DNA from 2 places in the Streptomyces sp. NPDC059906 genome. Region 2 is predicted to be linked to the other one. Evidence: predicted binding sites of a transcription regulator. Region 2 holds the regulator's gene; the other holds the start of a gene.
The links. Region 2 encodes HrcA, which represses chaperone genes, less so after heat shock. Its sites were predicted from a motif close to TTNGCACTCNGNNNNNCNGAGTGCNAA; they were not measured.
Positions count from the first base shown of each region.

Region 1 (3,404 bases), on a different contig from region 2:
AGGACGACTACGGCTACTTCAAGAAGATGCAGGCCCGCGGCATCACCCTCAACAACCACACCCTGAGCCACCCCTACCTTCCCGCGCTCTCCTACGCGGAGCAGAAGCACGAGATCTGCGGCATGCAGGACGTGATGGAGAAGCGCTACGGCAAGCGCCCCGTCCTCTTCCGCCCGCCCTTCGGCAACTACAACCGCGACACCCTGCGCGCCGCCAAGTCCTGCGGGATCAAGTACGCCCCGATCTGGAGCGAGGAGGTGTACGTCGACCACTGGGAGTACCGCGAGTGGGACCAGGACCTGCACCCCGGCGACATCGTCCTCACCCACTTCCGGGGCGAGAACGACTGGGACGGCACCATGACCGACATGGTCCGCCGCTTCCTGGACCGGATCACCGCCGACGGATACGCGGTGGCCCGCCTGGAGGACTACCTGTGAGGCGAGGGCGGTCCCGCCTGCCCGGCGCCGCCCCGGCCGCCCTCCTGCTCCCGCTGTTCCTGCTGCTCCTGCTGTTCCCGCTCACCGCCTGCGACCGGCTCGCCGCAGCCCCCGCCGAGCACGCTGCGGCGGCCGGGGACCCCGCCCAGGACGCCGACCGGGGCCGTCGCCTGCCGCCCGTCGTGGACCACGTCCGCACCGACGACCCGGTCGTCTTCCTCACCTACGACGACAGCGCCGAGCGCGACCCCGCCTTCGCCGGCCTGATCCGGGAACGGCGGCTCCCGGTCACCCTGTTCCTCACCGACACCGTCGCCGGACCGGCCTACGGCGACCTCGCCCGGCTGCGCCCGTTCGGCGCGAGCCTGCAGAACCACACCCTCGACCACCGCACCCTGCGCGGCCTGCCGTACGCCGGCCAGCGCGCCGAGATCTGCGGCCAGCAGACCAAGCTCAGGTCCCGCTTCGGCGTCCGCGCCCACCTCTTCCGCCCGCCGCACGGCGCGTACGACACCACGACCCTGCGCGCCGCCGCCGACTGCGGCATCACGGCCCTGGTCCTGTGGCGCGCCACCCTCGACGCCGACGGCACCCTCACCTACACGCGCGGCGACCACCGCCTCCACCCCGGCGACATCGTGGCCGTGGACCCGGACCACCCGACGGCCACGAACCTGACGCCCCGCACGGAACGTTTGCTGGAGACGATCGAGGAGCAGGGGCTGAGGGTGGGCAACTTGGAGGACTACCTGTAGTCGCAGCCCGTCCGGCGTTTGAGGACGAGGCCCGTTCAGGGCCGAAGCGGGGGCCTGGGGGCGGCAGCCCCCAGCGAGCCCGGCACCGACGCTGGGTGCCTTCCGCCAACCGGCGTTCACCCGAAATCCCCGCCGACGCGCCGCCGGCATTGGCACTCCGCTTGACCGAGTGCTAATCGCAGTCATAGTCTCGGGTCTGGCACTCCCCACTGGAGAGTGCCAACTACGCGACGGGCAGGTCCGGCACCCGCGACGACGGATCCACCTGGTCGCCACCTCAGACAGTTAACCCCGTGAGATCTCCGAAGGGGGAGGTCGGATCGTGACGACCACCAGCTCCAAGGTTGCCATCAAGCCGCTCGAGGACCGCATCGTGGTCCAGCCGCTCGACGCCGAGCAGACCACGGCTTCGGGCCTGGTCATTCCGGACACCGCCAAGGAGAAGCCCCAGGAGGGCGTCGTCCTGGCCGTCGGCCCGGGCCGCTTCGAGGACGGCAACCGCCTTCCGCTCGACGTCAGCGTCGGCGACGTCGTGCTCTACAGCAAGTACGGCGGCACCGAGGTGAAGTACAACGGCGAGGAGTACCTCGTCCTCTCGGCCCGCGACGTGCTCGCGATCGTCGAGAAGTAGAAGTACCACTTCACTTCGAAGCACCTTGCTTTCCAGCTGCGCCCCTGGCTCCCGCGACCATAAAAAGCCGGGCGTCGGGGGCGCAGTTGCCGTATAACCCCAAGATTTCCGGAAGAGGGCTCACGCTCCCATGGCGAAGATCCTGAAGTTCGACGAGGACGCCCGTCGCGCCCTCGAGCGCGGCGTCAACAAGCTCGCCGACACCGTGAAGGTGACGATCGGCCCCAAGGGCCGCAACGTCGTCATCGACAAGAAGTTCGGCGCTCCCACCATCACCAACGACGGCGTCACCATCGCCCGCGAGGTCGAGGTCGAGGACCCGTACGAGAACCTCGGCGCCCAGCTGGTGAAGGAGGTGGCGACCAAGACCAACGACATCGCGGGTGACGGCACCACCACCGCCACCGTGCTCGCCCAGGCGCTCGTGCGCGAGGGCCTGAAGAACGTCGCCGCCGGTGCCTCCCCGGCGCTGCTGAAGAAGGGCATCGACGCGGCCGTCGCCGCCGTGTCGGAAGACCTTCTCGCCACCGCCCGCCCGATCGACGAGAAGTCCGACATCGCCGCCGTGGCCGCGCTGTCCGCCCAGGACCAGCAGGTCGGCGAGCTGATCGCCGAGGCGATGGACAAGGTCGGCAAGGACGGTGTCATCACCGTCGAGGAGTCCAACACCTTCGGTCTGGAGCTGGACTTCACCGAGGGCATGGCCTTCGACAAGGGCTACCTGTCGCCGTACTTCGTGACGGACCAGGAGCGCATGGAGGCCGTCCTCGACGACCCGTACATCCTGATCAACCAGGGCAAGATCTCCTCCATCGCGGACCTGCTGCCGCTGCTGGAGAAGGTCATCCAGGCCAACGCCTCCAAGCCGCTGCTGATCATCGCCGAGGACCTGGAGGGCGAGGCGCTCTCCACCCTCGTCGTCAACAAGATCCGCGGCACGTTCAACGCGGTGGCCGTCAAGGCCCCCGGGTTCGGCGACCGCCGCAAGGCGATGCTGCAGGACATGGCCGTCCTCACCGGCGCCACGGTCATCTCCGAGGAGGTCGGCCTCAAGCTCGACCAGGTCGGCCTCGAGGTGCTCGGCACCGCCCGCCGCATCACCGTCACCAAGGACGACACCACGATCGTCGACGGTGCCGGCAAGCGCGACGAGGTCCAGGGCCGCATCGCCCAGATCAAGGCCGAGATCGAGAACACGGACTCCGACTGGGACCGCGAGAAGCTCCAGGAGCGCCTCGCGAAGCTGGCCGGCGGCGTGTGCGTGATCAAGGTCGGCGCCGCCACCGAGGTGGAGCTGAAGGAGCGCAAGCACCGTCTGGAGGACGCCATCTCCGCGACCCGCGCCGCGGTCGAGGAGGGCATCGTCTCCGGTGGTGGCTCCGCGCTGGTCCACGCCGTCAAGGTGCTCGAGGGCAACCTCGGCAAGACCGGCGACGAGGCCACCGGTGTCGCGGTCGTCCGCCGCGCCGCCGTCGAGCCGCTGCGCTGGATCGCCGAGAACGCCGGCCTGGAGGGCTACGTCATCACCTCCAAGGTCGCCGAGCTCGACAAGGGCCAGGGCTTCAACGCCGCCACCGG
Region 1 covers NZ_JBHWKU010000001.1:397,699-401,102, forward strand. Annotated here, with positions in the region: gene ACFV9J_RS02010 (polysaccharide deacetylase family protein) at 1-440, shown strand, start outside; gene ACFV9J_RS02015 (polysaccharide deacetylase family protein) at 437-1,195, shown strand; gene groES (co-chaperone GroES) at 1,518-1,826, shown strand; gene groL (chaperonin GroEL) at 1,957-3,404, shown strand, end outside.
Region 1: the regulator HrcA is predicted to act here: its motif matches at 1,345-1,371, upstream of groES (co-chaperone GroES).

Region 2 (3,404 bases):
CCCACACGGTGCAGGGAGTCGACGACCTCGCGGCTGGGCACGCCGAAGTGGAAGGACACCACCGGCACGGGGTTGTCCAGCAGGACGGCGAGCTTGGTGTCGTAGCCGTCGTCCCGGCCGCAGTCGGGGTCGCCCAGCTCGGTCTCGTACCAGGCGGCCTCGCCGGCCAGCTGGTGGGCGTAGACGTCGACGGCCGCGGGATCGGCCGTCTCCGGCTGCGGGAGGAAGAGGTTGACGCCGAAGGGACGGCTCGTGAGCCCCCTCAGCTGCTTGATCTCCTGGTACATCCCGTCCGCGGTCTTGTACCCGGCGGCCAGGAATCCCAGCCCGCCCGCCTCGGACACCGCGGCCGCGAGCCGCGGCACGGAGACGCCGCCCGCCATGGGCGCCTGCACGATCGGGTAGGGGAAGAGATCGGTCAGTGCGGAGGACATGACGGCATGTTGTCACGTCCTCCACACAAGTCCGAATCCGGGCTTCCGTTGGCATACGCCAGGAGCATCCGCATCACGGCGTACGGCGTCAGCGCCCGTTGAACGCGTCCTTCAGCCGGGAGAACAGCCCCTGCTGCCCCGGCTGGAACTGCCCCGTCGGGCGTTCCTCGCCGCGGAGCTTGGCCAGCTCGCGCAGGAGGCGTTCCTGTTCGGGGTCGAGCTTGCCCGGGGTGGTGACCTCGACGTGGACGATGAGGTCGCCGCGGCCGCCGCCGCGCAGGTGGGTGATGCCCCGGCCGTGCTTCGGGATCGACTGGCCGGACTGGGTGCCCGGGCGGATGTCGACCTCCTCCATGCCGTCGAGGGTCTCCAGCGGCACCTTCGTGCCGAGGGCCGCCGCCGTCATCGGGATGGTGACCGTGCAGTGCAGGTCGTCGCCGCGGCGCTGGAAGGTGGAGTGCGGCAGCTCGTGGATCTCGACGTACAGGTCGCCGGCGGGGCCGCCGCCGGGGCCGACCTCGCCCTCGCCCGCGAGCTGGATCCGGGTGCCGTTGTCGACACCGGCCGGGATCTTCACCGTCAGGGTGCGCCGGGAGCGGACCCGACCGTCGCCCGCGCACTCGGGGCACGGGGTCGGGACCACGGTGCCGAAGCCCTGGCACTGCGGGCAGGGGCGCGAGGTCATGACCTGGCCCAGGAAGGAACGGGTGACCTGCGAGACCTCGCCGCGGCCGCGGCACATGTCACAGGTCTGGGCCGACGTGCCCGGGGCCGCGCCCTCGCCGTTGCAGGTGTTGCAGACGACCGCGGTGTCGACCTGGATGTCCTTGGTCGTACCGAAGGCGGCCTCGTCCAGCTCGACCTCGATGCGGATCATCGCGTCCTGGCCGCGGCGGGTGCGCGAGCGCGGCCCGCGCTGCGACGCCGTGCCGAAGAACGCGTCCATGATGTCCGAGAAGTTCCCGAAGCCGCCCGCGCCGAAGCCGCCCGCGCCACCGCCGGCGGCCTGCGAGAGGGGGTCGCCGCCGAGGTCGTAGACCTGCTTCTTCTGCGGGTCCGACAACACCTCGTAGGCGGCGTTGATCTCCTTGAACCGCTCCTGGGTCTTCGGATCGGGGTTGACGTCCGGATGCAGCTCGCGCGCGAGCCTCCGGAACGCCTTCTTGATCTCGTCCTGGGAGGCGTCGCGGCGCACGCCGAGTACGGCGTAGTAGTCCGTGGCCACCTACGACTCCGCCAGGATCTGTCCGACGTACCGTGCCACTGCGCGTACCGCTCCCATCGTTCCCGGGTAGTCCATGCGGGTCGGTCCGACCACGCCGAGCTTGGCAACCGCCTCGCCGCCCGAACCGTAGCCGACCGACACGACGGACGTTGAGTTGAGTCCCTCGTGGGCGTTCTCATGACCGATCCGTACGGTCACGCCCGGATCCTTCGCCTCGCCGAGCAGCTTGAGGAGCACGACCTGCTCCTCAAGGGCTTCCAGCACCGGCCGGATCACCAAGGGGAAGTCGTGCCCGAAGCGGGTCAGATTGGCGGTGCCGCCGATCATCAGCCGCTCCTCGTTCTCCTCGACCAGCGTCTCCAGGAGAGTGGAGAGCACGGTGGAGACCGTACCGCGATCCTCGGCCTCGAAGGGCTCCGCCAGATCTTCCACCAGAGCCGGCACATCCGTGAAACGGCGCCCCGCGACCCGGCTGTTGAGCCGCGCCCGCAGATCGGCCAGCGACGCCTCGCCGAACGGCGCCGGGCAGTCGACCATCCGCTGCTCGACCCGCCCGGTGTCCGTGATCAGCACGAGCATCAGGCGCGCGGGCGCGAGCGAGAGCAGTTCCACGTGCCGCACGGTCGAGCGCGTCAGCGACGGATACTGCACGACGGCGACCTGCCGGGTGAGCTGCGCCAGCAGCCGCACCGTGCGGGCCACGACGTCGTCGAGGTCGACCGCGCCCTCCAGGAAGTTCTGGATGGCACGCCGCTCGGGCGCGGTCATCGGCTTGACGCCCGCCAGCTTGTCGACGAAGAGCCGGTAGCCCTTGTCGGTCGGGATGCGCCCGGCGCTGGTGTGCGGCTGTGCGATGAACCCCTCGTCCTCCAGGGCCGCCATGTCGTTGCGCACGGTGGCCGGGGAGACGCCGAGGTTGTGCCGCTCGGTGAGGGCCTTGGAGCCGACCGGTTCCTCGGTGCCGACGTAGTCCTGGACGATGGCGCGCAGCACCTTCAGCCTGCGTTCACTGAGCATCGGCGCGCACCTCCAGCTGTCGTCCGCCCGTTTCGGCCCGTCTGGCCCTGTCCGACTTGTCTGCCCTGGCACTCATGGCTCGCGAGTGCCAGACTTCCCCGGCCCAGTGTACGGCCGTGGGGTACGCCCCCGGCAAGGCCGGGACCAAGCCGTTAGCGTCGTCGCCGTGACGGTGACTTGGGAAGAGCTGGGCTGGGAGCGGCTGGCGGACGGGGTGGGGCGGTGCCGGCTGCCGGGGTGGGACTGCACGGCGGGGCTGGTGCTCGGCGCGGACGCGGCGCTGATGGTGGACGCGGGGTCGAGCCTGGACGAGGGCGCCCGGTTGCGCGAGGGGGCGCGGCGGCTCGCCGGCCGCCGTGTGACACATCTCGCGCTGACCCACCCGCATTTCGACCACGTCTTCGGCGCGGCGGCGTTCACGGGCGCGGAGGTGTACGGCGCGTGCGGCGCGGCGGGCACGGGCGCGGGCGCGCTGTTCGCGCCGGGCGGACAGGGGCGTCAGGCGCTGCGCGCGGACGCGGTGGTCGAGGGGCTGGACGCCCGGGCGGCGCGGGAGGCGGCCGAGGCGCTCCCCCTCGTCGGGCACGAGGTCCGGGGCGAGCGCCCGCTCGACCTGGGCGGTGGACGGCAGGTCCTGCTGGCCGACGTGGGGCCGGGGCACACCGGGCACGACCTGGCGGTGCTGGTGCCGGGCTCCCCGAACGTCCTGTTCTGCGGCGACCTGGTCG
Region 2 covers NZ_JBHWKU010000020.1:88,592-91,995, reverse strand. Annotated here, with positions in the region: gene ACFV9J_RS27135 (nitronate monooxygenase) at 1-434, opposite strand, end outside; gene dnaJ (molecular chaperone DnaJ) at 523-1,659, opposite strand; gene hrcA (heat-inducible transcriptional repressor HrcA) at 1,660-2,676, opposite strand; gene ACFV9J_RS27120 (MBL fold metallo-hydrolase) at 2,843-3,404, shown strand, end outside.